Regions from separate parts of the Streptomyces sp. RPA4-2 genome, predicted to be linked through region 3. Evidence: riboswitches for the same ligand, from Rfam matches in the RefSeq annotation. Region 3 holds a riboswitch; each other region holds the start of a gene.

Region 1 (7,614 bases), 3.1 Mb from region 3:
GCTCCGGCGTCAGGCGGTCGAAGAGCGCCGCGCGCACCTGCTCCACGTGCCCGGGCGCCGCCCGCTCCAGGACGGTCATACCCTCGTCCGTGAGGACCGCGACCTGACCGCGTCGGTCCGTGGGGCAGCCCTCCCGGCGCACCAGACCGTCGTTCGCCAGCCGGGTCACGCCGTACGTCAGCCGGCTGCGGGTGATCTTCAGGACCTCGGCGAGGTCGGTCATCCGCAGCCGCCGCTCAGGGGCCTCGGACAGCATGGCGAGGATGGAGTAGTAAAGGTGGGGCATGCCGGCCTCCGCCTGGAGCTGCCGGTCGATCGTGTCCTCCAGGAGCGAGACGGCGGCGATGTACGAGCGCCAGGCGCGTTGCTCGGCGGGGGTGAGCCAGCGGGTCGTCATGTCGCCAGTCTAGGTATTGTTTAAAAATTGAACCACTGCTGAATCACCGCTGAACCGCTACTCGAACCCCTACTTGAGTCACTAGCAGCCCAGAGCGCAGAGCTCGGAGCCGGAGGCAGCGTCCCATGCCCCATCCCTACGTCCTGTTGTCCGCCGCCGTCTCCCTCGACGGCTTCCTGGACGACACCGGCCCCGAACGGCTGCTGCTCTCGGGTCCGGCCGACTTCGACCGGGTCGACGAGGTGCGGGCGTCCAGCGACGCGATCCTGGTCGGCGCGGGCACGATCCGCTCGGACAATCCCCGGCTCCTGGTCAACTCCGCCGAGCGGCGGGCGGCCCGGGTCGCCGCGGGCCGCCCCGCCTACCCCCTGAAGGTCACCGTCAGCGGGTCCGGCGACCTCGACCCGGACGCGCAGTTCTGGCACACGGGCGGCGAGAAGATCGTCTACACCACGGACGAGGGGGCCGTACGGGCCACCGAGGTCCTGCGCGGTCCGGCCGTCGACGTGGTGGCGACGGGGGCCGAGCTGGACTGGCGCGCCGTGCTCGAACACCTCCATGACGTACGGGGGGTGCGGCGTCTCATGGTCGAGGGCGGCGGGCGGGTGCACACCCAGCTGATGGGGCAGGGCCTGGCGGACGAGCTCCAGCTCGCCGTCGCGCCGCTCTTCGTGGGACAGGCGGACGCGCCACGGCTGTTCGGGCCCGGGGGATACCCGCCCGGACGGATGCGGCTGGTGGAGACACGGGCGGTGGGAGACGTCGTCCTCATCCGCTACGTCCCCACGGCCCCCGGCACCGGTGCGCTCGCCTCCGCGGCGGACCGGCACTGGCTGGGGGTGGCGTGCGAGCTGGCCGCGCTGTGCCCGCCGTCGAGGACGGCGTTCAGCGTGGGCGCGGTGGTGGTGGCCGCGGACGGCACCGAGCTGGCCCGCGGGCACTCGCGGGAGGGGGGCGACCCCGTCGCGCACGCCGAGGAGGCGGCACTCGCCAAGATCGCCGCCGGGGATCCGCGGCTGGCGTCCGCGACCGTCTACAGCAGTCTGGAGCCGTGCGCCCGGCGGGCCTCGCGGCCCGCACCCTGCGCCCGGCTGATCCTCGACGCGGGGGTGCGCAGGGTGGTGACCGCCTGGCGGGAGCCGGACACCTTCGTGGCGGGCGCGGACGGCAACGGGCTGCTGGTGGCCGCGGGGGCGGACGTCGTCGTGCTCCCGGAGTTCGAGGAGCGGGCCACGGCACCCAACCGGCATCTTCTCGGAGCCGCCTGACGGAGGGGCTTCCGGCGGCCGGTGCCCGGTCGTGGACGGTCGCGAGCGGGGCGGAATCGCAGGGGATCCGGAGGAGAAGAGACCTGGTCGTGGGGCGTGCGTGAACGGGTGTGCTCGGGGGGTCGAACATGGCGTACACTGGTTTCAACGACGCGGGGTGGAGCAGCTCGGTAGCTCGCTGGGCTCATAACCCAGAGGTCGCAGGTTCAAATCCTGTCCCCGCTACTCAAGGCCAAGGCCGGAACTCGGATTCACGAGTTCCGGCCTTTGGCGTTTCCGGGTTTTGGTGTTCTAGGGCGCCTTGGTGTTGTCGGTGCTTGGTGTTTCCGGTCCCTGGTGTTTCCGGTCCCTGATTTCTTCGACACGCCCGTACGGAAGCAAGGGCCGTCCCCCGGTCGGTCCACACCGCTGGCCCCCTCCCCCCGGTCCGGGAAACCTGGACGGGTGGGGCAGCGAGGAGGTGCGCGGCGGGCCGGACGGTCCTACGGCCGGTCGGGCGGACGGCGGTCCGGCGGCCCCGTGCCCGATCCGGGGCTGGGGGACGAACCGTCGCCGGACCCGGACCCTCGCCGGATTTCGCACGCCTGGACCCTGGTGCGGGCGCTGCCGTTCCTGCTCGTCGTCGTCGCGGTGGTCTACGACTGTCTGACCCCGCCCGGATTCACCGCGGCACCGCTCTTCACCGCCGCCCCGCTCGTCGCCGCGCCGATCTTCGCGCTGCGCGGCACCCTCCTCACGGGGGCCATGACGCTGGCCGCGCTGCTCGCATGCCGCCTCAGGCTCGGCCTCCACATGGGGATCGGCGCGATCACCGAGGTCGCCACGGTGGCGACCGTCGTCGTCCTCGCCGTCCTCATCAACATCCTCGTCCGCCGCTCGGACGAACGGCTCGCCTCGGCCCGCCAGATCGCCGAGGCGGCTCAGCGCGCCGTGCTGCCGCAACCCGAGGGCCGGATCGGCGGCCTGGCGGTCGCGGCACGCTACGAGGCCGCGCAGGAGGGCGCGTTCATCGGCGGCGACCTGTACGCCGTGCAGGACACCCCGCACGGCGTACGGCTGGTGGTGGGCGACGTCCGCGGGAAGGGCATGGGCGCGGTGGCCGCCGTCGCGGTGGTCATCGGGGCGTTCCGGGAGGCGGCCGAGCAGGAGACGGCGCTGGAGGCGGTCGCGCAGCGGCTGGAACGCGCGCTGGCCCGCGAGGGCACCAGGCGCGAGGACCTGGACGCCTTCGAGGGTTTCACCACGGCCGTCCTCGCGGAGATCCCGCACGGGGGCGACGTGGTCAGGATCGTCAACCGCGGCCATCCGTCACCGCTGCTCCTGCACGCGGACGGCACGCTGTTCACGCTCGCCGCCACGAACCCCGCGCTGCCGCTCGGCATGGGCGAGCTGGGCTCCTGGCCCGACCGCGCGGTTACGGCGGACTTCCCGCCCGGCTCCACGCTCCTGTTCCACACGGACGGTCTGTCCGAGGCGCGTGACGGCCGCGGGAACTTCTACGATCCGGCCGAGCGGCTCGCGGGACGGACCTTCAGCGACCCGGACGCCCTGCTGGCCGAGCTCGCGGCGGGGGTCGGCCGGCACACCGGCGGCGCGCTCGCGGACGACATGGCACTGCTCGCCGTGCGGCGTCCCCCGCGGGCGACGGAGTTCCTTGATCGTTGTCACGAGGGGTAGCGGATGGTACTCCTCCGCGTAACAACTGACACACGGTCAAAAACAGGTGCGTGCGGGAGGGCGGGTCAACTCGCCCGTTTTCCCCCGCTCATGCCCCGTAAGTCCTGGCCAAGAGTGGTTAATGATCCGTACGAACGGCTTGGAATCCGGTACCCGAGTCTATTAACGTTCGATAACGCAGCGCGGTCGTCCCAGCCGTCACAAGAGACGGCTCCGTGCGCACGCGCCGAATCCCGCGAGGGAACCGGGGAACCACCAACTTGGGGTGAATCGAGCGTCTTTCACGGTGGAGACACCGTGGGTTGACGCGCGTAGGAGACCTTCCTGCTCCGAACCCGTCAGCTAACCCGGTAGGCGAGAAGGAAGGAAAGGAGCGCGCCCACGTGGCGTCCAACCGGCCTGCCCAGCCCACTTCGTTCGCGCCGAACGACACCCAGACTTTCGGTTACTCCCGCGGCGACGACGAGGGCCCCTGGGAGGAGTGGAACCCCACCGCGGATTCCGTCGCTCCCGTCCGCGGCCGGCACCGCGTCTCCAAGCAGCGCGGAGGCGGGCTCGCCCGCAGTTCCACCGTCCTCGGCGTCGGTGTCCTGGCCGCCGTTGGCGCGGGTGGCATCGCCACCGCCGCGCCCGGCAAGCCGCCCGTGTCGATCTCGCTGCCCGACCTCTCCTCGGTCACCCAGTCGGCCAAGGCCCTGATGTCCGACGGCGGTTCCAGCACGCCGAAGGGTTCCTCCACCCCGCTCACCGGCGCCGGTCTCACCAGCGCCGACGCCGCGCAGGGCAACGCGGACGCCGGCGAGGCGCTGCGGGCCCGCATCATGGAGCAGGCCGAGTCCCAGCAGGACCAGGTCGACAGCGCGGTCCAGGCCGCCGCCGAGACCGCCGCCGCGAAGAAGGCGGTCGCGCTGGCCGCCGAACAGCAGGACGAGGCCAAGGCCAAGGAAGCCGCCGCGAAGAAGAAGGCGGACGCGGAGGCCAAGCAGAAGGCCGAGGCCGCGCGCCTCGCGAAGCTCGCCAAGAGCTACTCGCTGCCGACCTCCTCGTACACCCTGACCTCCCGCTTCGGTGACGCCGGCTCCATGTGGTCCTCCGGCTACCACACCGGCCTCGACTTCGCCGCCCCCACGGGCACGCTGATCAAGGCGGTCCACAGCGGCACCATCACGGAGGCGGGCTGGGCCGGCTCGTACGGCTACCGCACGATCCTCACCCTCGACGACGGCACGGAACTGTGGTTCTGCCACCAGTCGTCCATCAGCGTCAGCGTGGGGCAGAAGGTGGGCACGGGCGACGTCATCGGACGGGTGGGCGCGACCGGCAACGTGACCGGGCCGCACCTCCACCTGGAGGTCCACCCCGGCGGCGGCGACGCGATCGACCCGATGGCGTGGCTGCAGAGCAAGGGCATCAACCCCTGATCCAGCGCCCGCCACGAGCACGGCGGGTGCGGAATGCGGTCGTCCGGTACGACTGTTGAAATGGGGTATGACTCCTCTCCGCAAGCTCGGTTCCTCCGATATCGAGGTCTTCCCGCTCGCCCTCGGCGGCAACGTCTTCGGCTGGACCGCCGACGAGGCGCAGTCCTTCGCCGTCCTCGACGCGTACGCGGCCGCGGGCGGCAACTTCGTCGACACCGCCGACAGCTACTCGGCGTGGGTCCCCGGCAACAGGGGCGGCGAGTCCGAGACGATCATCGGCAAGTGGTTCGCCGCGCGCGGCAACCGCTCCGATGTCGTCCTCGCCACCAAGGCCGGCGCCCATCCCCAGTACAAGGGGCTCGCCCCGGACACCATCAGGGCGGCGGCCGACGCGTCACTGCGCCGGCTCGGCACGGACTACATCGACCTCTACTACACCCACTTCGACGACACCTCGGTCCCGGTCGAGGAGATCATCGGCACGCTCGACGAGCTGGTACGGGCCGGCAAGGTCCGGGCGATCGGCGCCTCCAACCTCTCCGCCGAACGGCTCGCGGAGTCCCTGGAGTTCTCCGACCGCGAGGGCCTCGCGCGCTACACCGTCCTCCAGCCCCACTACAACCTCGTCTCGCGCGACACCTACGAGGGCCCGCTCCAGGAGGTCGCCTCCCGGACCGGACTGGCCGCCGTCCCGTACTTCGCCCTCGCCTCCGGCTTCCTCACCGGCAAGTACCGTCCGGGCACGACCGTCGACTCGGCGCGGGCCGAGGGCGCGCGCAAGCACCTCGAGACGGAGCGCGGCCCGCGTGTCCTCGACGCCCTCGACGAGGTCGCCCACGCCCATGACGTCTCGGTCGCCACCGTCGCCCTCGCCTGGCTCGCCGCCCGGCCCACGGTCGCGGCCCCGATCGCCTCCGCACGAACCGTCGAACAGCTTCCGGAGCTGCTCGCGGTCGCGGACCTCACGCTGAAGGACGACGAAGTGGCACGTCTGACGGAGGCGTCGGCCTGAGCCCTGCGCTCAGGGCCGGTAGGGGCCGTACACCGGGCGGGCGGCTGTCGGGTCCGGGTACGGCCGTCCGTCCCGGGGTGACGGCTGCACCGGCACATAGCCGTAGCCGTAGCCGTAGCCGTAGCCGGGGCCGTACCCGGGGCCGTACGCGGGCCGCGGCGGCGGTACCGGGACGGCGGGGGCCGTCACCCGTGCCGCGTACGCGAGGGAGGGGCGGGCGACCTCCCTGCGGTGCCACAGCTCGTGGAGCAGCTCCCGCTCCCGTACGACGAAATCGGCGCCCGCACGGCCGCTGCGCCCCCGGTGCCGCAGGAACGCGAGCGAGGTCGCGCAGGCCTCGTACCGCGCGACCGACCGTGCCGCCGCCCTGCCGAAGTGATGGGCCGCGTACCGACGGGCCAGCCGGCGTGCCCGCATCGAACCGAGTACGTACGGCTCGGGCGGGGTCAGCCACCCGGCGACGGCGTACGCCGGGAGTTCGGCGCGGACGGTCCTCAGCTCGCGCTGCCGCGTCCAGATGACGAGGAAGGTGAGCAGCCCGAACGCCGGCACCATGAACGCGCCGTACACCGCGAAGAACCCGTACTCCCCGAAGCTCGACGAGCCGTTCCACATCGCGTGCATGCCCATCGCGAGCAGCAGTCCGGCCGGCGGCAGCAGGAAGCGGCGCAGGCGTCGGCGCTCGGCGGACAGCGCCGCGATCCCGAAGCCGATGCCGGTGAACACGGTGAACAGCGGGTGCGCGAAGGGCGCCATCACGACCCGGACGAAGAAGGTCGCGGCGGTCACGGAGGCCAGGCCGTGCTCGCCGCTGAGCTGGTCGGTGCCGAAGGCGGTGCCGAGGTAGAGGATGTTCTCGGTGAAGGCGAAGCCGGTCGCGGTGACCCCGGCGATGACCACGCCGTCGACGATCCCGGTGAAGTCCCGTCTGCGGAAGAGGAAGACCAGCAGCACGGCGGTGGCCTTCGCGGACTCCTCGACGATCGGGGCTATGACCGTCGCGCCGAGGGTGTCGGCGCTCGCCGGGTCGGCGGTGGCGGTCGCTATCCACCGGGTCGCGAAGCTGTTGGCGACGATCGCTATCAGCGCCGCCGCGCACGCGCCCCAGGCGAAGGCGAAGAGCAGGTTCCGCCAGGGGCCCGGCTCGACCCGGTCCAGCCAGCGGAACGCGGCGAGAAGGAGCGGGACGGGCAGCACGGCGAGGCCGAGGCCCACCAGGAAGCCCTCGGTACCGGTCTGCCGGCGCACCAGGGCCAGGATGACGAGACCGGCGAGCGCGAGCAGGATGGTCAGCGCGCCGTAGCGCACCCTCCCCCAAGCTCTCGGCCCTCGAGCAGGGAGGCGCCCCCATCGCTGCCACCAGTGCGGGTGCCGGGGCGGACCCGCGGGCGGCGCGCCGCCGGGAGCGCCGGGGTGCGTGGGGTACGCGGGAAAGGTGGCCACGGCATTGACCCTAACGAGGCAGGGGCGGTGCCCGCGACGGTGCCGGAGGCGGTCCGCAGGGGTGTCAGTCGCCCGAAGTGTGCTGCTCGCGGTGCTGTACGCGCCGGAAGAGCAGGTCGTTCACCACATGACCCTTCTCCAGCCCCTGGCCCTCGAAACGGGTCAGCGGCCGGAAGCCCGGACGAGGCGCGAAACCGCCGTCCGGCGCGGTGTTCTCGAACTCCGGATGCGCGGTCAGCACCTCCAGCATCTGCTCGGCGTACGGCTCCCAGTCCGTCGCGCAGTGCACCAGGGCGCCCGGCGCGAGGCGGGTCGCGGCGAGGTCCAGGAACTCCGGCTGGATCAGCCGGCGCTTGTGGTGGCGCTTCTTGGGCCAGGGGTCGGGGAAGTACACGC
Region 2 (7,614 bases), 2.1 Mb from region 3:
CGCTGCTCGATCTGCTGCAGCGGCAGCACCAGCAGGGCCCAGCCGACGATCGCCGCGAGCGCCAGCAGCCAGAGCAGCAGCACCCGGTGCACCCCGAGGCTCCGCCCGCGCAGTTCCTCCAGCGCCCGCCCCCGGTCGGCCAGCAGTGCCGCCCGGTCCGGCCAGGAGCGGATGTGCGCGGGCGGCGGAGGCGGCGGCAGCAGGAAGCCGGGCATCAGGACCTCTCGGACGACGGAACGGAGTCCGCGTCGACGCTACCGCGATCCACCCCCGCGCCCCCACTACGCCGATCCGCCCCGGCGTCTTCGCGCCACCCGGGTGGACCTGTGGGCTCAGGCCACCCGGGTGGCTCCCGCGAACGGCATCTCGTCGACCGGCGCGAGACGCACCGGCGCGGTGGGGTTCGGGGCGTGGATCATCATCCCGTTGCCCACGTAGATCCCCACATGGCTGATGCCCGAGTAGAAGAACACCAGGTCACCGGGGAGGAGTTCGGAGCGTGAGACCCGTCGGCCCGCGTTGATCTGGGAGTACGTCGTGCGTGGCAGCTGGACACCCGCCGAGCGGTAGGCGGCCTGGGCCAGGCCCGAGCAGTCGAAGGCGTCGGGCCCGGTGGCGCCCCAGACGTAGGGGCTGCCGAGCTTCCCGTAGGCGTAGGAGACGGCGGCGGCCGCACGGGAGTTGGGGGCCGCGACGGAGCCGGACGAGGGCGACGAGGGCGCCGGGCCCAGGTCCCGCGCGGCGGAGCGGGAGGCGTGCCCGACCGTGTCCGCCGCACCGCCGGCCGCCCCGAGGCGCGCCCGCTGCTCGTCGGTGAGCCGCGACAACAGCTGCCGCGCGGAGTCCAGTTTTCCGGTGATCGTCCGCTTGGCCCGCTTCAGCTCCGCCTGCCGCGAGGTGAGCGACGCCAGCTCGACGTGCGCGGCCCCGCGCAACTGCTCGATCTCCCGCAGTTGCTTGCGTACCCGGGCTACCGCCCCGGCCTGCCGGTCACCGACCCGCTCGGCGAACGCGGCCCCGTCCAGGTACTCGTCGGGCCGATCGGAGAGCGCGAGCTGCAGAGCGGGGTCGAGGCCTCCGCTGCGGTACTGCGCCGCGGCGATCGAACCGAGTGCGTTCCGCGCCGCGTTGAGCCGGTCCTCCTTGCGCGCCGTCTCGTCGCGCAGGTCGTGCAGTCGCCGTGACGCCTGGTCGGCCTTCTCCTTCGCCCCGTCGTACTTCTCCGTGGCGACCTCGGCCTCTTCGTACAACTTGTCGACCCTGGCCTTCACCTGCGCCGGGGACAGTTGCGGCTCCGCGTGCCCGGTGCCCTCGAATCCGGCCGTCGTCGCCGCGCCGGCGAGGGCGATGGTCGCGGCCGTGCGGACCGTATGGCCGCCGAGTGAGCGCTGTCTGGGCTTGCGGTGCGCTGCCACGAGGGCCCACATCCTTCCCGGGGGACGTGACCGCCGGGGAGAGCGCGGTCATCGGTGAGGCGTCCGGCGACGGCCCACACAGGGGGAGCGGGTCGCCGCCGGACCTTTCTCGGCGGTGGTGTCCGACTGCCGCCCCTGGCCCGGGCGGCGGTGGGGAGCCGGGCACCTGGTGGAGGACGCTAAACCTGAGTGCGAGGGCTCGGTAACACCATGTACGGAACTGGCGTAACTGGATCGCCGGGTGACCTCATGTGACCGTGATCCCGGTCCTGCCCCGGCGACTTCACACAGGGTGATGACCGATGGGACGGTTCCGGGACAATCGGGGACTCTCAGGTGCTACGGGTCGCCAAAGGGTGGGCCGGTGCCAAGGGGGACACCCCTGGCCGATTAGGCTCCGGCCCCATGGACGTACTCATCCATCTCTTCGTGGGCCTGCACATCATCGGCGTCGCCTCGCTGCTCGGCGGCTTCCTCACCCAGATGAAGGCGATGGGCCGGGGCACCGCCCGGTTCGTCCCCGCCATGCTGCACGGCGCGCTGACCATGCTGGTCACGGGTGTCGTCCTGGTCGGGCTGAACCAGGCCGACGACCACCCGGTCAACACCGTCAAGATCGGCGTGAAGCTGGCCCTGCTGATCGTGATCCTCGGGCTGGTCTATGTGAAGCGGGACGACGAGAAGGTCGACAAGGGCCTGTTCGGGCTGGTCGGGCTGCTGACGACCGCGAACATCTTCATCGCGGTGCTGTGGACCTGATGGTTCCGGCCGCCACCAGCAGCCAGGCGGCCACCGAGATCCACAGCAGTACCTGCCCGAGCCCCCTGAGCCAGGCGAAGCCGACGGCGTCCGCGACCGACAGGGCCGCCGCCGCCGTCATGGCCATCGGGAACACGGTCGCCCAGCGCCGCACGTCGTACCGCGGACGCCGCCACAGCAGCTCCGCGACGGCCAGCACGGCGTACCAGGCGAGCGTCAGCATGATCAGAGCCTGGGACACCCAGCGCATCACGCCGTAGTCGTCGTAGTTCCACAGGTAGCCGTCCGCCTGGTAGGCGAGGACCAGCTTCGACGCGGCCAGCGCCGAGATCGCGAGCGCGCCGCCGGCGATCCACTGGTCGCCGCCCCCCGTGGCCGTCTCCCGGAAGTCGAAGCACGTCAGCGCCACCACGTACAGCACGAGGAACCCCAGCCAGAACAGCACCAGTGCCGCGTACGCCGGCCAGTCCGCGCGCGCGGCCTCGGCGAGCGACGCGGCGAGCACCGCGAGGCCCTGTGTGGCCACGCACCCGAGGAACACGCTTCCGGGCATACGGAGCCGCAGCCCTCGTACGAGCAGGTAGAGCAGCCCCGGCCACAGCACCGCGGCGAGCGCGAGCAGTACCTCGGCGGCCCCGAGCCACCCCAGGTCGGTCAGCCGGGTGCCGAGTACGGCGGTCGCGGCGACCCCGGTGAGCGCGCTCGGCGTGCCGGCCTCCGCCAGCCACCGTTCCCGCTCCCGCAGCAGGCGGACCGTGAAGTCCACGGCGAACCCGAGCCAGGTGACGGCCGCCAGGACCAGCGCGATCCGGGACAGGATCTCGTCACCGGTCTCGTGCAGCCCGACCGAGAGGATGCCGGTGGCCAGGACGGCGGCCGCGGCGGCGGGCGGGCTCTCCGCCCACCAGGTGCGGAGTCGGACCCACGGGCTGCGGGGCGGCGAGGTGGCTGGCATGGCCCCGATGCTAGGGATCTCCGAGCGTGTTGCCCGCGGGGCGCGCTGACACGGGGGCACGGCAACACGGGAACGGGGAGGGGGCGCAGGGTCGTGGGGCCACGGGGACGACGTAGGGGCGCGGGGCGGGGCGCAGGGGATGGGGGTTACTGGCGATGCGGGGAGCGGCGATGCGGGGGACGCGGGGCGCGGGCACGCGCGCGTGGAGCCCGGGAGGCCTCACGCGCGCGTGCCCCGCGCCGGGCGCTCAGGCCGGGCGCACCACGCTGTGGATGATCGACTCGCCGGCGTAGAAGATCGACTCCTCGCGGACGTACGCACCCGGCTTGGGGGCGTGGATCATCATCCCGTCGCCGATGTAGAGGCCCACGTGGCTGATGTCGTCGTAGAAGAAGACCAGGTCTCCGGGCTCGATGGCGGACAGGGGGACCGTGGTGCCCGCGTTCACCTGGTCGTAGGTGGTACGCGGGAGGGTGACGCCGGCGGCCTTCCAGACGGCCTGGGTGAGACCGGAGCAGTCGTACGAGCCGGGCCCGGTCGCGCCCCACACGTACGGCTTGCCGATCTGGGCGCGGGCGAAGGCGATGGCCTTGCCGGCCTTGGTGGCGTACGAGGAGTCGGTGGCCGGGGTCCCGGAAGTCCCCGTGGTTCCGGACGACGTGCCCTGCTGGGGCTCCGTCTCCCGGGCCTTCTTCTCCGCCGCGGCCCGCTGGGCCGCCAGCTCGGCCGCCTCGCGGTCGGCCGCTTCCCGCTTCTTCCGCGCGATCGCGGCGAGCCGCGCCTTCTCGTCGGCGGTCAGCTTCGAGAGCAGTTCGCGGGCCGCGGCGAGCTTGCCCTGGACGTCCGCCTTGGAGGTCCTGAGCGCGTCCTGCGACGTGGTGAGCGTCCGCAGGCTCCGGGAGGCCTCCCCGCGTTTCCTCGAGGTGGCTGCCTGCTCGGTGACGTAGTCGTCGACGGCCGCCTTCTGGCGGGTGGTCAGACGGTTCATCAACTGGGTCTGGTCGAAGTAGTCCTGCGGGTTGTCGGCCAGCAGCAGGCTCGCGCTGCCGGGTGCGGACGCCCCGGTGCGGTACTGCGCCGCGGCGAACGAACCCAGCTCCTCGCGCGCGGTGTTGAGTTTCTCGGTGCGCCGGGCCACGTCGTCGAGGAGGGAGTCGACGCGCTTGCGCTGCTTGGCGGTCTTCTCCCTGGTCGCGTTGTACTTCTCGGTGGCCGTCTCGGCCTGGTGGTAGAGGTCGTCGACCTTCTTCTCGACCTCTTCGAGGCTCGGCCGGGGCTCTGCCGAGGGTGCGGCGACGGCCGTCTGCGAGAGCAGGGCCACGGAGGTCAGGGCGGCCGTGGCGAGGGCCGGGGTCCGTATGCCCGTCCGGCGTGTGCCCGGCGGACTCCACTTGCGGTGCGACGCCAAGAGAGGCGACTCCTTCCGTCATCCGCCTACCGGGTTAGCTGTCGGGTTCGGGCGGGTGCTTCCGGAAGGTTTGCCCTACGGTCCTTGCCCCAGGGGCGGTGGGACCGATTCACCCCAAAGTCGGTTGGGTCCCCGGCTCCGGTCGCCGCACGGGCGCGCCGGACTCGGCGGAGGCCGCCCGGCCCGGCGACGTTCGCCGGTTGCTGTCGAGCGGTCTGCCCGGCACGCTAGCCAACGCGTAAGTGTTCTGTGAAGTTTGATGTGCGATATGCCCGATACATTTTCGTGACCTGAGCCGCCGGGACACCCGGAGTGGCCGACGGTAGCGGCGTGACGTCGCAAGGTGAGGGCGCGCCGGTGCGGGAAGGGCGGCCCGGTTTCCATGGCACTTCGCTCCGGACCCCGTGGGAAATCCGGCCCAGTTTCCGGGGTGGCGGCGGGTTGTCAGTGCGGCCGCCTAGACTCGGAGAGCGATGAGCAGCCTCTTTGATGACAGCTTCCTGGCGGACCTCAAGCCTTCCGGGGCCCATGAGGAAGAGCCCCCGCCGCCGCCCGAGGACGAGTCGGCGGAGCCGCTTCCGGACGACCTGTTCGGCGGCCGCTTCGACGTGCCCCCGGACCGCGACGCGTACTACCGCGACGGCGCCCACCGGCCCGCCGTGGACCCGGCGGCCCTGCTGGACGGGCTGAACGAGAACCAGCGCGCGGCCGTGGTGCACTCCGGCTCCCCGCTGCTCATCGTCGCCGGCGCCGGCTCCGGCAAGACCCGGGTGCTCACCCACCGGATCGCGCACCTGCTGGGCGAGCGCCATGTCCACCCCGGCCAGATCCTCGCGATCACCTTCACGAACAAGGCCGCGGGCGAGATGAAGGAGCGCGTCGAGCAACTCGTGGGCCCGCGCGCCAACGCCATGTGGGTGATGACCTTCCACAGCGCGTGCGTGCGCATCCTGCGCCGCGAGTCGAAGCGGCTCGGCTTCACGTCCTCGTTCTCGATCTACGACGCCGCCGACAGCAAGCGCCTGATGGCCCTGGTCTGCCGCGACCTGGACCTCGACCCGAAGCGTTTCCCGCCGAAGTCGTTCAGCGCGAAGATCTCCAACCTGAAGAACGAGCTGATCGACGAGGAGGACTTCGCGGGGCAGGCGGCCGACGGTTTCGAGAAGACCCTCGCGCAGGCCTACGCGATGTACCAGTCGCGGCTGCGCGAGGCCAACGCCCTCGACTTCGACGACCTGATCATGACGACGGTCAACCTGCTCCGTGCCTTCCCGGACGTCGCCGAGCACTACCGCCGCCGCTTCCGTCACGTCCTGGTCGACGAGTACCAGGACACGAACCACGCGCAGTACGCCCTGGTCAGGGAGCTCGTGGGCCCGGCGAGCGGCGACCGCCCCGAGGACGTGCCGCCGGCCGAGGGAGACCTCGGGCCCGCCGAGCTGTGCGTCGTGGGCGACGCCGACCAGTCGATCTACGCCTTCCGCGGCGCGACCATCCGCAACATCCTCCAGTTCGAGGAGGACTACCCGGACGCGACGACCATCCTCCTGGAGCAGAACTACCGCTCCACCCAGACGATCCTCACCGCGGCCAACGCGGTCATCGAGCGCAACGAGTCGCGCCGCCCCAAGAACCTGTGGACGAACGCGGGCGCGGGTTCGAACATCACGGGCTACGTCGCCGACACCGAGCACGACGAGGCACAGTTCGTCGCCGACGAGATAGACCGTCTCACCGACGCGGGCGAGGCGAAGGCGGGCGACGTCGCGGTCTTCTACCGGACGAACGCCCAGTCCCGTGTCTTCGAGGAGATCTTCATCCGCGTCGGCCTGCCCTACAAGGTCGTCGGCGGTGTCCGCTTCTACGAGCGCAAGGAGGTCCGGGACGTCCTGGCCTACCTGCGGGTCCTGTCCAACCCCGAGGACTCCGTCCCGCTGCGCCGGATCCTGAACGTCCCCAAGCGCGGGATCGGTGACCGCGCCGAGGCGATGATCGACGCCCTCTCGCAGCGGGAGCGGATCAGCTTCCCGCAGGCGCTGCGCCGCGTCGACGAGGCGTACGGCATGGCGGCGCGCTCGACGAACGCCGTGAAGCGGTTCAACACGCTCATGGAGGACCTCCGTACGATCGTCGAGTCCGGCGCGGGCCCGGCGACGGTCCTGGAGGCGGTCCTCGAGCGCACCGGCTATCTCGCCGAGCTTCAGGCGTCGACCGACCCGCAGGACGAGACCCGCATCGAGAACCTCCAGGAACTCGCGGCCGTGGCACTGGAGTTCGAGCAGGAGTCCGGTCGGGGCGAGGACGGTGCCGGAGCGGCTGCCGGGGGCGCAGCGGCCGGTGGGGCTGGAGCGGCCGGGGCGGCCGGCGGACTCTCGGAGTTCCTGGAGCGGGTCGCGCTCGTCGCCGACTCCGACCAGATCCCCGACGAGGACGACGGCAACGGCGTCATCACCCTGATGACCCTGCACACCGCCAAGGGCCTTGAGTTCCCGGTCGTGTTCCTCACCGGCATGGAGGACGGCGTCTTCCCGCACATGCGTGCGCTGGGGCAGGTCAAGGAGTTGGAGGAGGAGCGGCGTCTCGCGTACGTCGGCATCACGCGCGCGCGGGAGCGGCTCTACCTCACCCGCTCGTCCATGCGCAGCGCGTGGGGCCAGCCCTCGTACAACCCGCCCTCCCGCTTCCTGGAGGAGATCCCGGACACGCATCTGGAGTGGAAGCGCACGGGCGCGACGGCTCCGGTGCCCTCCGGCCCGGTCTCGGGCGTGGCGGCCTCGTTGTCGTCCTCGCTGTCGTCCTCGCGCTCGCGGTCCGCGGCGTCCGGGGCCTCCGGTTTCGCGACGCGCCGCGGGGCGTCCGAGAAGCCGGTCGTCTCGCTGGCGGTGGGTGACCGGGTCACCCACGACCAGTTCGGGCTCGGCACGGTGGTCGGCGTGAAGGGCACGGGGGCGAACGCGGAGGCCACGGTCGACTTCGGAGAGCCCAAGCCGAAACGGCTGCTGCTGCGGTACGCGCCGGTGGAGAAGCTCTAGTCCACGAGGCTCGGAGGCCGGGCGGGGCTTCCCGTCCGGTCGCGA
Region 3 (7,614 bases):
GGATCTTCAAGAAGGTCTACTCGTCGATGGACCGGGTCCTCGTCCACTCGGCGAGCTTCGGGTCCAACGCGCAGGCCATGGCGGCCGGGCTCGCCGTGCTCTCGGTGATGGAGAACGAGCAGGTCGTCGCGAACGCGCGGGCCACCGGGGAGCGGCTGAAGACCCGGCTCGCGGCGCTCGTCGACACGTACGAGCTGCTCAGTGACGTCCGCGGCCGGGGGCTGATGATCGGCATCGAGTTCGGGCGGCCCAAGTCGCTCAAGCTGCGCGGCCGCTGGACCATGCTGCAGGCCGCGCGCAAGGGCCTCTTCGCGCAGATGGTCGTCGTCCCGCTGCTGCAGCGGCACCGCATCCTCACCCAGGTCTCCGGGGACCACCTGGAGGTGATCAAACTGATCCCGCCGCTGATCATCGGCGAGCGGGACGTGGACCGGTTCATGGAGGCCTTCGTCGCCGTGATGGACGACGCGCACAGCGGCGGCGGGCTGATGTGGGACTTCGGGAAGACGCTGGTCAAGCAGGCGGTGGCGAACCGCTAGGTCAGGTCCGTCCGGTCCCGTGGGCGCCGCCTGCCCGACGGGACCGGACGGAGGCGCCGTAAGAGGCGGTGCGCGAGGGCGGGCGGGGCGGGAGGCCCCCTTGATCGGACCCGTCGATGATCTCTTTGCCTCTGAGGCAAGAAATTTGCCCGAGAGGCAATAGTGCGGCTCAATGGAGTGCATGAGCCCCATCGAGCCGGGGGCGGCGGACACGCCGCCCGAGACCGGGACAGCCGACCTGCTGCCCGTCGTCGCGCCGCACCTGCGTGAGCTGCGCCGACGTGCCTCACTGACCCTGGAGGCCGCGGCCCGCACCGCCGGGCTCTCGGCCGCCCACCTCTCCCGGCTGGAGACGGGGCAGCGCCAGCCCTCGCTGCCGATGCTGCTCGCTCTCGCCCGCATCTACGGTACGACGGTCTCGGAGCTGCTGGGCGAGAGGGCCGCCGAACGGGACGCCATCGTCCGGGCCGCCGACATGGAGCCGACCGCGGCGGGCGGCTGGACCTACTGGCAGGCCGGCTCCCCGGGCCGCGGGATGCAGGCACTGCGGGTGCACGTCCCCTACGGCTCCCAGGGCGACATCGTGCGCGTCCATCCCGGCGAGGAGTGGCTCCACGTCCTCCAGGGGCGGCTGCGGCTGCGCCTCGGGGACACCACGCAGGTGCTCGCGCCCGGGGACAGCGCGCACTTCGACTCGCTGACCCCGCACCGCATAGCCGCCGCCGACCAGGCGGGGGCCGATCTCCTCTTCGTACACACCCTGCTGCAGAGCCCCGCCGCCGCGCTGTGCCTCGGCCCGGCGACGGCGCACCCGACCCTGGGAGAGACGTCATGACGGAACCCGCGGAACCCACGGAGCCCGGCCCCCGGCGGTCCATGGAGGACAAGTTCCCCCGTGCGCTGTGGGTGCGGCTGATCATCTACGTCGCCGTCGGCCACCTCTTCGCGGCCTTCATCTACCTGCTGTTCACGCTGGGGGCGCAGAACCAGTAGGCCCGGCGGACGGCCGCGCGGCGCACAGCCGCGCGGCCCGTGGACGTCAGTCGAGGAGCCTGTCGCGCAGCCGGTCCCGCAGCTCGGGCGTGAGACGCAGGGCCTGCTCCAGATAGCCGTCGACGCCGCCCCAGGTCTCCTCGATGGTCTCGAAGGCCGCCGTCAGATATTCGGCCCGCGCGTCGAACAGCGGGCTGAGCAGCTCCATGACCTCGGGGGAGCGGGCCGTGTCCGAGGTGCCGTTGCGGTGCACCTTGTAGCGGCGGTGGCGCGTGTTCGACTCCAGGTAGTCGGCGACGATGGCGTCGTGCTCGACGCCCACGGCGAGCAGCGTCACCGCTATGGACAGCCCCGCGCGGTCCTTGCCCGCCGCGCAGTGCATGAGCGCGGGCACGCTGTCCTCGGCCAGGGCGTGCAGCACCCGGGAGTGCTCCGCCGTGCGTTCGGTGATGATCGTGCGGTACGAACCGATCATCCGGTCCGCCGCCCTGCCGTCGCCGAGGTGGGCACGGAGCTGGTCGAGCTCGCCGTCACGGACCATCTTCCAGAACTCGCTGCCGTCGGCCGGGTCGGTCAGCGGAAGATTCACGTTCCGTACGCCGGGCAGCTCGACGTCCGGTCCCTCCAGTTTCTGGTCCGAGGCGTTGCGGAAGTCGAAGATCGTGTGCAGTCCGAGGGAGGAGAGGAACGCGGCGTCCTCCTTCGTGGCGTGCGCGAGGTGGCCACTGCGGAACAGCCGCCCGGACCGTACCCGCCGGCCGTCCACGGTGGGCAGGCCGCCCACGTCTCGGAAGTTGCGCACTCCGGCCAGCTCCGGCTCGGTCGACGGGACCTGCTGCGTCACGGGGGCTCCTCCCATAGGGCCGTCGGCACCGCTCCTCGTTGCTCGCCGACGGGAATCGCCTCCCGACGATACGACATGGGTACCTTGGGCGATGAGTCGTCCACGGGCGCTGCCTCCGAGGTGGGCGGCCTTGATGACGTCCGTGCCGGAGCACCTCACGACCCTCGTCCTCGCGCGGCCGCGGAACGACGGAGGGGTCGGCGCGGCGGGCCGCGGGACCGTGTGGGGATCTCGATGCACCGGTCATCCGATTCAGTGGCATATGACCGTTTTGGTGGAAATGATGCATTGAGTGCAACTCGTCCTGGAATGTGGCCTTATGGGGTGACGTGCGTGAGCAGCGTCATATGCGTGACGATGCGTTGCGACCTTCTCCCCCCGGGATGCCCGCGCGGCCCGGCGGATCGCCGGGTCGAAGGGGTCCCCGCGCACGGAGGGTGACGGTCAATCAGGACATCGATCAAGAAAGGGGTGCGTATGGGGATCGCGGACAGTTGTCGACGCCCTCCCCCCTCGCTTACGTTCGCCCTCAATCCGGACGGACGCCCAATCCTGCCGCCGCCCGGAATCCACACTCACCCGTACACGGCAGGAGCGGGGGACCCACAGGTATCGCGCCTGTTCCGGTCTTCGGAACGGCTAGGGGTACAGCCGCGCTGCCGCGCGGCCGGACATCTCCAGTCCGCACCCGACAGCTCACCTCGCAGGCGCCGGAGAGGAAATGCGCCATGCCCGCGAAGGGTAAGCACCGTCGTCCCAAATTCCTGCGTCTGCCCCGCTCGATCGCCGTGGTCGGCACCGGTGGTGCCGCGCTCGCACTGCCGCTGATGGGCGCCGTCTGCGCCCATGCGGCGGCCCCGGTGACCGCCGTCCCGTCCGCCGTGCAGAAGATCACGACGGTCTCCGCGCCTGCCGGAACCGCCGCGGAGAAGTCCACGGCGAAGACCTATGTCGTGAAGGCCGGTGACACGCTCGCGAAGATCGCCGACCGGCAGCACGTCAGCGGCGGCTGGAAGAAGCTCTACGCCGACAACCGCGCGGTCGTCGGCGGCGATCCGGCGCACATCAGTCCTGGTCTGAAGCTCACGATCGAGGGGCAGAGCGCCACGGCCGGCGCCGCGCGGCCCGCCGTCGAAGCGGCCACCGCGGCCAAGACCGCCGACGCGGGGTACACCCTGCCCGTCGAGGGAGCCACCATCGGCACCGGCTACAAGGTGCCCGGCAGCATGTGGTCCAGCGGCTACCACACCGGTGTGGACTTCGTGGTCCCGACCGGCACCACGATCCGGTCCGTCGCCGCGGGCACCGTCGTCTCGGCCGGCTGGGGCGGCGCGTACGGCAACCAGGTCGTCGTCCAGCACGCCGACGGCCGGTACTCGCAGTACGCCCACATGTCCGCCCTCTCCGTCTCGGCGGGGCAGACCGTGACCGCGGGGCAGAAGCTCGGCCTCTCCGGCGCGACCGGCAACGTCACCGGTCCGCACCTGCACTTCGAGATCCGCACGACCCCCGTCTACGGCTCGGACGTGGACCCGGTCGCGTACCTGCGCTCCCACGGTGTCGTCGTCGCCTGACGCCCCCACACGTCCCGAGGGCCGGACCCCACGCTCCACGGGGTCCGGCCCTCGGCGTCCCGTCACTGCCGCGGCCGGCGCCCTTTCCGGATCACGGGCTTCCAGGCGTGGTGGCTGTTCAACCACGCCTGAGAGAGCGCTATTCCGGATTTCGGCCATTCTTTATGAGTGGCTTATCTCACCACCCGTCAACCCATTCCTACGGTCGCGTAGCTCACATCCCAAGGTGAATCATGGCTCGATGTGGCAGACGATTCGAAGAGTGACAACAGAGCGGTGATCGGGTCGTACGTGGCGGTGGGGGACAGCTTCACCGAAGGCGTCGGCGACCCCGGCCCCGAAGGAGCCTTCGTCGGTTGGGCGGACCGTTTCGCGGTACTGCTCGCGGACCGGCAGCCGGAAGGCGACTTCACCTACACCAACCTCGCCGTGCGCGGGAAGCTGCTCGACCAGGTCATCGACGACCAGCTCCGGCGGGCCAAGGAACTCGCCCCGGACCTGGTCTCCTTCTGCGCGGGCGGCAACGACATCATCCGGCCCGGCACCGACCCCGACGAGGTCGCGGAGCGCTTCGAGCGCGCGGTCGCCGACCTCACCTCCGCCGTCGGCTCCGTCATGGTGACGACCGGCTTCGACACCCGCGGCGTCCCGGTGCTGAAGCACCTGCGCGGCAAGATCGCCACGTACAACGGGCATGTACGGGCCATCGCGGACCGCTACGGCTGTCCCGTCCTCGACCTGTGGTCCCTCAAGACGATCCAGGACCGGCGCGCCTGGGACGGCGACCGCCTGCACCTGTCTCCGGAGGGCCACACCAGGGTCGCGCTGCGAGCCGGCCAGGTCCTCGGCCTCGACGTGCCCGCCGACCCGGACCAGCCCTGGCCTCCCCTGCCGCCCCGCGGCACGCTGGAGGTGCGGCGCGACGACATCCACTGGGCACGCGAGTACCTCGTGCCGTGGATCGGACGAAGGCTGCGTGGGGAGTCCTCGGGCGACCACGTGGCGGCCAAGGGCAGCCTCTCGCCGGACGACATCAAGTTGCGCATCGGGTCCGTCGCCTGAGCGGGGTGACACATCGGGCGGCCGACGGGCGGGACCGCGGGGGCGGCTGCCCCGGGCGGCGGTGCGCCGGGGCGGGCGCCTCAGCGCAACGCCGCCGTGAGGGCCGCCCGGTCGAGACCCAACTCCCGTGCGAGCGCGTCGTCCACCCACTCCTGGGCCCGCGCCCGCGACACCGCGCCCGCATAGGCGGTCATCTGCACCGCCAGCCCGTCGAGCAGCGCCGTCAGCCGCAGTGCGGCCCCCGCGGGATCCGGGCACCGGAACTCGCCGCCGGCCACTCCCTCCGCGATGACCTCGGTGATCGCGGCCTTCCACTGCGTGTCGAGATCACGGGTGACCTCGCGCAGCGCGGGCTCGCGCAGGGCCGCGCCCCAGCCCTCGATCCACAGCCGCCAGCCCTTGGCCTGGCCGGTCGGCGCGTACCAGCGGACGGCCGCGCGCAGCCGTCGCAGCGCGGACGTACGACGCCCGAGCAGCTTGCGCAGATGGGCGAGGTCGTCCTCGGCGGCATGGGTGAACGCGGCCGCGACCAGCTTCTCCTTGGTGGAGAAGTGATACAGCACCAACGCGTTGCTCACGCCGAGCGACGAGGCGACGTCGGCGATCCGTACCGCCGCCACGCCCCGTGCCTCGATCTGTCCGATGGCGGCCCGCAGCAACTCCTGACGCCGCTCCGCCACGCTCAACCGCACCCTTGCCACGCGGCAACCCTAGTGCCTCGCCCGGGTCGGACGACGAACCGATGGCCGATCCGGACACGGCCTGTCCCCCCGGACACCAGGAACTCAGGCCGCGCGTAAGTGGCTTGGACGGGAGCACGCGGGGTCTCGGCGGGAGCCCGGAGGGAGTCCGGCCAGGAAACCCGGCGCGGGAGTTCAGCCCGGGAGCCCGGCCACGGAGGCCCGGTTCCGGGTCAGCGGTACCACCCGAACCGTTCCGCGATCACCGGCAGTCGGTCGGCGACGATGGCGTGCGCGGCGGCCCGCGGCGTCGTCCCGTCGGCCTCCGCGCGGGCCAGCATCCGGTCGATCAGAGCGCGCATGGAGCGCCGGGTGTACGCGAACGCCTCGTCCGCGTCCGCGCCGATGTCACCGAAGAGGGTCCACCACCACCAGGCGTTCGTACCGGAGTTGACGACGACGTCCGGCAGCACGAGGACCCCGCGCGCGGCTAGCAGGTCCTCCGCCTCGGGCAGGACGGGCATGTTGGCCGCCTCCACGATCCAACGGGCGGTGATCCGGGCCTGGTTCGTGGTGTCGATCGCGTACGAGACCGCCGCGGGCACCAGGACGTCCGCGCCGGCCGACAGCCAGGCGTCGGCCGGAAGTTCACGGTCGGCCGGGCGCAGCGCCGAGCGGTCCACCGTCCCGTAGGCGTCTCTCGCCGCGAGCAGCGTGTCGACGTCGAGTCCGTCCGGGTTCTCGATCGTGCCCTTGATGTCGGCGACGGCCACGACGGTGAGACCGGCGCGCGCCAGGAAGCGCGCCGTGGCTCCGCCCATGGTGCCCAGGCCCTGTACGGCGACGCGCGTTCCCGGGTACGGGGCCCCGGCGCGGTCCAGGGCCGCGAGCACCGACTCGGCGACACCGCAGCCGCCCACCAGTTCGTCGAGCCCGATCCCGTCCACCTCGACCGCGAAGGCGTCCGCGAGACGGCTCCGCGCGCTCTTCTCGTCGTCGAGCAGCGGGTACACGGCCTGGATGGACGAGACGAGCCCCGCCTCCGTGACAGCCCGGTCGACCAGGTCCTGGGTGAGCCCGAGATCCTCGCCCGTGGTCCAGAAGCTCTCGATGTACGGGCGCATGGCGCGCAGATAGCGCACCAGGAGGCCGTACGCCGCCGGGTCCTGGGGGTCGCAGTCGATGCCGCCCTTGGCGCCGCCCAGCGGGATGTAGCGGCCCTCGGGGTTGTAGTGCAGGGCCTCCTTCATCGTCATGCCCCGGGCCAGCCCGGCGACCTCGTCCAGGGTGCAGCCCTCGCGCATCCGCAGCCCGCCGCTGGAGACACCCCGGACCAGGCGGTCGACCACGAGGAAGCCCGGGCGGCCGGTGACGTGGTCGGTCCAGGTGAGTGTGATCAGGGGCGCGGTCGAAGGCGCGGTCATGGGTACTCCTCGTGGACGGTGATCAGGGTGGGTCCGTGCGTGCGCGGCACCTCGGCGAGGGCGCGGGCCGGCCCGTCGACGGGCGCGCCGTCCGTGGGCGGTCGGCGGCGACCGGAGACCACTCCCGGCCGGCTCGGTACTCACGGCGACGATCGCATCGCGACCCGCCGGCCACTTCTGCACCGACTCAGTGTGCAGGCAGACCCCCGGGCGGGAGGGGACGCCGCTCGGGAACGGTCCGCTTCGGTGAGTACGTCGGGCGTCCCTCGTCCCTCCCGGCGCGCACGGACCGGCGCGAACGCCTCCACCGGAACTTTTACTGAATCGTCGGTCAGTATCGGAACGTCGCCCGGCTGTGTCAATTCGCCGGACGGACCAGTGGCGGGGGGTGGGGGAGTGCGCGGAAGCGAGGGGAGGGGGTGCCGGTGCGGGCGGCTCCCCGGTGGTGGCCGAGGTGTTCGCGTCCCCGGCCGTACCGGTTCGCGCGCCGGTTCTTCC
Region 4 (7,614 bases), 2.3 Mb from region 3:
GGCAAGGTCGAGGTCAGCGAGATCGCCCGGATCGAGCGTGCCTCGGTCTCCGGGAGCCGCCCGGTGCTCTCCGTGCGGACCCTGGGCGGTGCGCCCGAGGAGCTCGCGGCGGACCACGTCATCGCGGCGACGGGCTATCGCGTCGACATCGCCGCGATGGACTTCCTGGGACACGCGTTGCGGACGGAGCTGGCGGTGAGCCGAGGCACCCCGAAGCTCGGTGCCGGATACCGGTCCTCGGTGCCCGGGCTGTACTTCACGGGGTTGCCGGCGGCGGCCTCGTACGGGCCGGTGATGCGGTTCGTGTGCGGGACGGAGTTCGCTTCGCCGCGATTGGCCAGGCACTTGGCGGCGGCTCACGGTTGAGGCGGCGTACGGCGTCGGGTGTCCGGCGGGCGGGGCGGTGGCGGGGGCCACGGCCCCGACGCCACCGAGAGGTGACCGGCCGTGCGCGTTCCGTAACGTGCCTGTCCACGGCGGGTGTTGAAGCCGGTGTCGCGGCGCTCTCGGGCGCCCGGCACGGCGGATCGGAGTGTGTGTGACGTCGTCGGGCGCGCGTGGCCCGTGCGGTGAACGGCGTTGCTGACGGGATACCGGACGTCGTCCGGTTCACGCCGGGCCGATGAGTCGTCGGATCCGTATTCTTCGGATCATGGCCGCTCCGACTGCATATTCACTCATCGCCACTGACCTGGACGGAACGCTGCTGTGCGGCGACGACACGCTCTCCGACCGGACCCGGGCGGCGTTGGCGAGGGCGGTGGAGGCGGGCGCCCGCCATCTGGTCGTGACGGGGCGCCCGGCGCCGAGGGTGCGCCCGCTCCTCGGTGAACTCGGTGGTGCGGGACTGGCGGTGTGCGGGCAGGGGGCGCAGCTCTACGACGCGAGCGAGGACCGTCTGCTGTGGTCGGTGACCCTGGACAGGGAACTCGCGGAGACGGCGCTCGGAAAGATCGAGGCGGAGGTCGGGCTGCTGTACGCCGCGGTGGACCAGGACGGCGTGGACGGACTGACACTCATCGAGCCCGGCTACGTGATGCCGCACCCGACGCTTCCCGCGGCACGGGTCGGGCGCCGCGACGACCTCTGGACGGAGCCGATCAGCAAGGTGCTGCTGCGCCACCCGCTGCTGTCCGACGACGAGTTGGCCGCGGCGGCCAGGGCAGTGGTGGGTTCCCTGGCCACCGTCACCATGTCGGGGCCCGGCACGGTCGAACTCCAGCCATGCGGGGTGACCAAGGCGACGGGCCTTGCTCTCGCCGCCGCCCATCTCGGGCTGGCCTCCGAAGCCACCATCGCCTTCGGTGACATGCCCAACGACATCCCCATGTTCGACTGGGCCGCCCACGGGGTCGCCATGGCCAACGCCCACCCGGAACTCAAGGCGGTGGCCGACGAGGTGACGCTGTCGAACGAGGACGACGGGATCGCGGTGGTGCTGGAGCGGCTGTTCCCGCTCTCCGCGCCGTGGCCCTGGTAACCCGTGGCCCTGGTAAGCCGTGGTCCCAGTTACCCGTGGCCCTGGTTACCCGTGGCCCCGACTACCCGGGGCTACGGACCCCCGTTGCCCCGGTCGCCCGTCGTTCTGGCTTCCCGGGGTGCCGGAAGTCCGGTCCGGCACCCCGGTCTCGTGGCGTCCGGTCAGTAGGCGCCGTTGACGTTGTCGATCGAGCCGTACTTCGCCGCGGCGTAGTTGCAGGCGGCGGTGATGTTCGCGACCGGGTCGTACGAGTCCATGGACGTGCCGGGCACGTGGTAGGCCTTGAACGTCGGGTCGATGACCTGGAGCAGGCCCTTGGAGGGGATACCGGCGGCGGCGTTGGAGTCCCAGTTGTTGATGGCCTTGGGGTTTCCGGAGGACTCCCGCATGACGTTGCGGTGGATGCCGTTGTACGTGCCCGGGATTCCGTTCTTGGCCATGATGTCCAGCGACTGCTTGATCCAGCCGTCGAGGTCGTTCGTGTACGTCTTCGCGGCGGCGGTGGTCGCGGTCTTGACCGCCGTGGTCTTGGCCGCCGTGGTCGTGGACTTCGTGGACTTCGTGGTCTTGGCGACCGCCGCCGTGACCTTTGCCGACTTTGTGGCGTTCTGGACGGTTTTCGTGCCGACCGTCAGGGTGAGGCCCGGGCGGAGCGCCGACGGGTTGGGGCCGATGACCGCGCTGTTGGCCTCGTACAGCTTCTTCCAGCCGCCGCTGGAGGGGTACTCCCGCGCGATCTTGGCCAGGGTGTCGCCCGTGACCACCTTGTAGGTGACGAGCTGGACGTCGGAGGCGCCCGTGGCGGCCTGTGCGCAGGTGGCGCCCAGGAGCGGGAGGGCGAGTACCGCCGCGCCCGTGCCCGCAGCGAGAATGCCGCGAACGAGGGTGCTGCGAGTCTTCGGGTGGCAGTGTCTACCTGCTGCGGCCATGACGTGTTTCCTCTCCGGCGCCTGCGAGGTGAGCTGTCGGGTTCGGGCGGGAGCTGCCCGGCCGCACGGTGAGTGCGACTTCACCCCTAGCCGTTCCGAACTTCGGATCGGCGGCTTACCTGGGTCCCCCGCTCCTGCCGTGCGTGTGTGGTCGGGTGTGGTTCCGGTCGGCGGCAGGATTGGGCGGTCCGTCCGGAGTGACGTGAAGGTATGCGAGAGCACATGTCCGAAACAAGCCTTGATGTCGCGGTGTAGATCGTTTTCACCAGGACATAAGGGCGGATGAATTGCCCGATTAATCCGGAATGCTTCGCTCAACTTGGCTTATGCAAACGGGTAGTCGCTGGACGGGCTCGCGAGGTGGATGACCTTCGCGCGTGACCCAACTCACTCGATCCGGCAGGAATAAAGCGGCAATGGCGGCAAGTCGGGCATATAAGGCGCGAATAAAAGGCCGCTGAGCCCCTGGTCGGAGCCGTGCGCACCGTTCGTACGGACGGGTCTGTGCAGGGGTCGCCGTGGGGAGCCGGCCCTCGGCGGCCCTGAAGTGGAGTCCGTAGGGCCGGTGTTCGGGATGTGCGTGCCGCTTCGGGCCGGGATGAGGGCTGAACTTCGGGCCGTGTGGCCCCTGTTGGTTCTGTCCGGGGCATCCGCCCGCGTGATGCCGAAGCGCGTGACCCTCTCCTGCCCGTCCGCGAGAGCGGGCGGGTGTCCCTCGCCGGGGTCCGTCAGGGATTCACCGGTCCACGCTCTGTCCCGCGGGGCCGCCGAGGAGGCTGCCGGGGCTTCGGCCCGCGGCGAGTGGGATCCGCCGCCTCCGCGTCCGATGGAGGCCACCTCGTCGCCGCCCTCGCGGGTCCAGCTCGCTGGAGGGTGAAGTCCCTTGTGCCGCAGGTGACTTCGGAGCGGGACTCGCCCCGCGCGTCCCAGGCCGGTCCCGGACGACGCGGACGGATCGACCGGGAGGAGCGGGCGCGGGTGCTCAGAGGTCCGGCTTCCCGGACGGAGTACGCCCCCCGCGCGCCCTCCGTGTGGTCGAGGCCGTCCGGACGGGCACGGGTGCCGCAGTGGCGGGGACGGCTTCGTGTGATCGCGGGGTCGAACTCCCCTGCCTGCAACGTGCGTTCGAGGGAACTGGCCGACGGGTGCAGGTGAAGTCGGCCTCCGGGCCCGGCTCTGGCCAAAGCCAGGGCCGGTAGGAGGAGGAGAGGGGCAGAGGGAGGAAGGGGCGTGACGGCCGGGCGGGACGGCGCAGCCGATGGCGGTCAGGTCGAAACGTACGTTCTCCGTAGTGCTCGGCTTCGAGGGGGCCGCCCGATCACGGCGGTCGCGCACTGACAGGTGCGGGGCACCCCGAGTGACCAGGGTCGAGGCGCCGTCAAGGGCCGCGTCGCACACCGGGGCGATCACCCGGCCCCGACCCTCCCGGTGGTCCGGCGGCAGGTCCGCGTCGTCTCCGCCGGGGCGGAAGCGACCCGCGTCCACGCCGGTGTGCTGAGGGGAGCGCCCGAGCACCGGCGCACCCCGGAGCGCGTACGCGACGGGGGTGACCAAGGGGGAGGACCAGGGGGTGACGCCCACCCGGCGGCCGGGCAGGGAGGCGCAGGTCGTCGCTGGTGGGCGCGCGTCCATGACGTAGGGGCGCGGAAAGGGCTCCGGCAGCACCGGGCCCGGCGGGAGGCTCTGGATCAGGCGCGGTACCGAGTCGCGCGGCGGGTCGTGCCAACCCGCTGCGGGTCGCGCCAACCGCCCACCGCCGGGACGGCCGCACGGTTCGGAGCCGCCCCCGTGGACGCCGCCGTCGCCCCCGTACGCGTCCTGGGCCGGGCGCGACAGCCACGTATGGATGAACGGGTCCACCGTCTCCGGGCGGTTCACCCGGATGTCGCGCCACATCACCTGGCCGGCGTGCGCGGGGTCGGCGGTCGGGCGACGTGGGCGAGTCCCGCGGCCTGCGTACAGCCGGGTGCCGTCCGCCGGAGGGATCCAGACGTCCTCGTGAGTCGTCTCGTAGGGGAACGCCGTACGGGTGTACATGCTGTTCTCGGTGCTCACGGGTGATTCGGTTTATCTACTGCCATACCGGCCCATCAGGAACATACCGTTCGTGGTAGGCCGCCGCCCAGACGTGGGACTGCGTGGGGCCGCCTGCCTCTCGGGGGCATCGGACGCCGGGGGAGAGGGAAGTCGGGAGGAAGTCGACAGTGGGGACGGTGGGCGCTCGTGGTGATCGAAACGTGACCGGATACGCTGACTTGAGTGATGGCAGCGACACATCGACAAACCGTGTCATCGACCGAATGATCGACCGAGTTCGCCATGTGATCGTCAGCAGACAGGAGAACCTCTCGTGACCGTCGTCGGGCCGTTCGGGCTGAGCGTGCGGGACCAGGCTCTCGAAGCCGATGTCCAGGCCGGATTGGCGGCTGTCGAGGAGGGCTTGCTCGAAGTCACCAAGAGCGAGGTCCCCTTCATCACGGAAGCCGCGCAGCATCTCCTGCGGGCCGGCGGGAAGCGGTTCCGTCCGCTGCTCGTGATGCTCGCGGCGCAGTTCGGTGACCCCTACGCGCCGGGTGTCGTGCCCTCGGCCGTGGTCGTCGAACTGACCCATCTCGCCACGCTGTACCACGACGACGTGATGGACGAGGCCGACGCGCGACGCGGGGTGCCCAGCGCGAACACCCGCTGGGGCAACTCGGTCGCGGTCCTCACCGGCGATTTTCTCTTCGCGCGCGCGTCGCACACGCTGGCCGACCTCGGGCCCGAGGCCGTCCGCGTCCAGGCCGAGGCGTTCGAGCGGCTGGTCACCGGACAGATCCTGGAGACGGCGGGTCCGCGTGACGGGCGGGACCCGGTCGAGCACTACCTCGACGTGCTCAGCGGCAAGACCGGTTCGCTGGTCGCCGTGGCGTGCCGGTTCGGCGCGATGATGTCCGGGGCCGACGAGACGGTCGTGGACGTGCTGACGCAGTACGGGGAGCGGCTGGGCGTGGCCTTCCAGCTGGCGGACGACGTGCTGGACATCGCGTCCGACTCGCACGAGTCGGGCAAGACGCCCGGGACGGATCTGCGCGAGGGCATTCCCACGCTGCCGGTGCTGCGGTTGCGGGAGCGGGCGGAGCGGCTCGGTCTCGCCGAGGACATCGCACTGTGCGAGCTGCTGGACTCCGACCTCACGGACGACGACCGGCACGCCGAAGCGCTGGCCCGGCTGCGGGCGCACCCGGCGCTGGAGCAGGCGCGGCGGGACACCGTGCGGTACGCGGAGGAGGCCCGGGCCGCGGTGGCTCCGTTGCCGGAGTGCGACGCGAAGGCGGCTTTGGTGGAGCTCGTGGACGCGGTGGTGCACCGGGCGGGCTGACGTCCTCCTCGATGTGACGTCCGTCACACGATGGGATGGATGGAGTCCAGGCTCGAATGGTTCCGTGTTGATGCGCGGTAGCTGACGCAGGGGGCGTCAGTGGCGGCACGGGGGGAAAGCGGAAGAATGTAATCGAACGCTATGTTCGATGTGTTCCGTGCGGCCATGCGGCCGTGGTCTGTACGTTCCGTACGTTCAGTACGTGTCGCAAGGAAACCTGACCCTGGCCGGCGTCGCGATGTTCTCGGCGACCCCTACGGGTCACGGTCGGCACCGCCTCCCCGTGTCATACCGCAGGAGTACGTGGAGTTGCGTCCGGGGTCTGACGCATCTCTCCGCCCGATTTGGTCATATGGAGAGCACCACTCCTCACCGGTTCGGGTGAGAATGGCGGCTATAGGGGTGGGGAAGCGCAGGATGGCAGGCCGCCGCCGACGACGGAGGTAAGGCACACATGGCACCGAACGATTCCGACAGGACCGCCGGGGCGGAAAGGCTGCGCGACGAGGCCGACGAGATGCGCGCCGGCCGCCGCAAGGCAGCGCGGTACGTCGTCCCGGTCGCGGTGGTGGGGGTGGCGGCGGCGACCATCGGGCTCGTCCCGGCGCTCGCCGACTCCGGTGACCCCAGCCTGCCGAAGATCACCGCGCAGCAGCTCGTCGAGAAGATCGCCAAGTCCGACGTCCAGCAGCTCTCCGGCACGGTCAAGATCAGCACCGACCTCGGGCTGCCCGATCTGGGCGGTCTGGAGAACAGCCTGATGTCCGGCGCCGCCCAGGGTGACGGCGGCTCTTCCGCCGACCCGCAGTCCAAACTCATGGAGCTGGCCTCCGGCACGCACACGCTGCGGGTCGCGGCCGACGGCCCGGACAAGGGCAAGGTCTCCCTGCTGGAGAGCGCCGCCGAGTACAGCGTCATCCGCAACGGCAACGACGTATGGGCGTACGACAGCAAGTCGAACGAGGTGTACCACTCGAAGGCGCCCGCGTCCGACGAGCGGCGCGGGGCGGCGCCCAAGGACGTCCCGAGCACGCCCAAGGAGCTCGCCGACGAGGCCCTGAAGTCGGTCGACGACACGACCTCCGTGACCGTGGACGGCACGGCGCAGGTCGCCGGCCGGGACGCTTACAAGCTGCTCATCAAGCCCAGGCAGTCCGGCTCCACGGTCGGCGCGATCAGCGTCGCGGTGGACGCCAAGACCGGGGTGCCGCTGAAGTTCACGCTCACGCCGGCCGGCGGCGGCGCGGCCGTCGTGGACGCGGGCTTCACCAAGGTCGACTTCTCCAGGCCGGCCGCCTCGACCTTCGACTTCACCCCGCCGAAGGGCGCGAAGGTCACCGAGGGCGACGACCTGGGCAAGGAACTCGGCAACCACGCCGACAAGGGCGACAAGGGCGACAAGGGCGCGAACAAGGGCGAGGGCAGGCACGGCAAGCTCCCGGAGGCCTCCCCGAAGCCCGGTGAGAACCCCGGCAAGGGGCTCGACGGCATGAAGACCATCGGTGAGGGCTGGAGCTCGATCGTCGAGTTCGACACGGGCGGCCAGGGCGTGCCCTCGGGCTCCGCGTCCGACAACAGCCCCGTCTCCGGGTTCCTGGACTCGCTCGGCGACCACGTCTCCGGCAAGTTCGGCTCGGGCACGGTCTTCTCGACCCGCCTGATCAACGCGCTGATCACGGACGACGGCAAGGTGTACGCGGGCGCCGTCACCAAGTCCGCGCTGGTGAAGGCGGCCGACGCCGCCCAGTAGCAGGCGCGTCCGCGAAGCTCGAATCGAGGGAGCCCATGGAGGAACTGTCCGTCGCGGAACCGGACATGGTGGAGACGGTGATCGCCACCCGTGC

What was found. Region 3 has a riboswitch for cyclic di-AMP ahead of HEP85_RS33210 (M23 family metallopeptidase). Riboswitches for the same ligand answer to the same signal wherever they lie in the genome.
Region 1: another riboswitch for cyclic di-AMP. It lies ahead of HEP85_RS19375 (M23 family metallopeptidase); the one in region 3 lies ahead of HEP85_RS33210 (M23 family metallopeptidase).
Region 2: another riboswitch for cyclic di-AMP. It lies ahead of HEP85_RS24200 (NlpC/P60 family protein); the one in region 3 lies ahead of HEP85_RS33210 (M23 family metallopeptidase).
Region 4: another riboswitch for cyclic di-AMP. It lies ahead of HEP85_RS23320 (LysM peptidoglycan-binding domain-containing protein); the one in region 3 lies ahead of HEP85_RS33210 (M23 family metallopeptidase).

Annotation. Positions count from the first base shown of each region.
Region 1 is NZ_CP050975.2:4,452,454-4,460,067, reverse strand. Features, by position in the region: gene HEP85_RS19395 (MarR family winged helix-turn-helix transcriptional regulator) at 1-397, opposite strand, end outside; gene HEP85_RS19390 (dihydrofolate reductase family protein) at 523-1,665, shown strand; tRNA gene HEP85_RS19385 (tRNA-Met) at 1,817-1,890, shown strand; gene HEP85_RS19380 (PP2C family protein-serine/threonine phosphatase) at 2,185-3,342, shown strand; cyclic di-AMP (ydaO/yuaA leader) riboswitch at 3,557-3,714, shown strand; gene HEP85_RS19375 (M23 family metallopeptidase) at 3,726-4,763, shown strand; gene HEP85_RS19370 (aldo/keto reductase) at 4,831-5,775, shown strand; gene HEP85_RS19365 (PrsW family intramembrane metalloprotease) at 5,785-7,218, opposite strand; gene trmB (tRNA (guanosine(46)-N7)-methyltransferase TrmB) at 7,283-7,614, opposite strand, start outside.
Region 2 is NZ_CP050975.2:5,517,984-5,525,597, forward strand. Features, by position in the region: gene HEP85_RS24180 (hypothetical protein) at 1-215, opposite strand, end outside; gene HEP85_RS24185 (NlpC/P60 family protein) at 333-1,415, opposite strand; gene HEP85_RS24190 (hypothetical protein) at 1,821-2,174, shown strand; gene HEP85_RS24195 (tellurite resistance/C4-dicarboxylate transporter family protein) at 2,152-3,129, opposite strand; gene HEP85_RS24200 (NlpC/P60 family protein) at 3,377-4,537, opposite strand; cyclic di-AMP (ydaO/yuaA leader) riboswitch at 4,545-4,717, opposite strand; gene pcrA (DNA helicase PcrA) at 5,011-7,569, shown strand.
Region 3 is NZ_CP050975.2:7,592,819-7,600,432, forward strand. Features, by position in the region: gene HEP85_RS33190 (aspartate aminotransferase family protein) at 1-539, shown strand, start outside; gene HEP85_RS33195 (helix-turn-helix domain-containing protein) at 721-1,374, shown strand; gene HEP85_RS33200 (DUF6126 family protein) at 1,416-1,532, shown strand; gene HEP85_RS33205 (tyrosine-protein phosphatase) at 1,579-2,376, opposite strand; cyclic di-AMP (ydaO/yuaA leader) riboswitch at 2,943-3,101, shown strand; gene HEP85_RS33210 (M23 family metallopeptidase) at 3,105-3,950, shown strand; gene HEP85_RS33215 (SGNH/GDSL hydrolase family protein) at 4,227-5,012, shown strand; gene HEP85_RS33220 (TetR/AcrR family transcriptional regulator) at 5,093-5,692, opposite strand; gene HEP85_RS33225 (glutamate dehydrogenase) at 5,926-7,116, opposite strand.
Region 4 is NZ_CP050975.2:5,334,060-5,341,673, forward strand. Features, by position in the region: gene HEP85_RS23310 (FAD-dependent oxidoreductase) at 1-366, shown strand, start outside; gene HEP85_RS23315 (HAD family hydrolase) at 653-1,480, shown strand; gene HEP85_RS23320 (LysM peptidoglycan-binding domain-containing protein) at 1,642-2,409, opposite strand; cyclic di-AMP (ydaO/yuaA leader) riboswitch at 2,413-2,573, opposite strand; gene HEP85_RS23325 (polyprenyl synthetase family protein) at 4,760-5,770, shown strand; gene HEP85_RS23330 (outer membrane lipoprotein carrier protein LolA) at 6,225-7,520, shown strand; gene HEP85_RS23335 (ABC transporter ATP-binding protein) at 7,556-7,614, shown strand, end outside.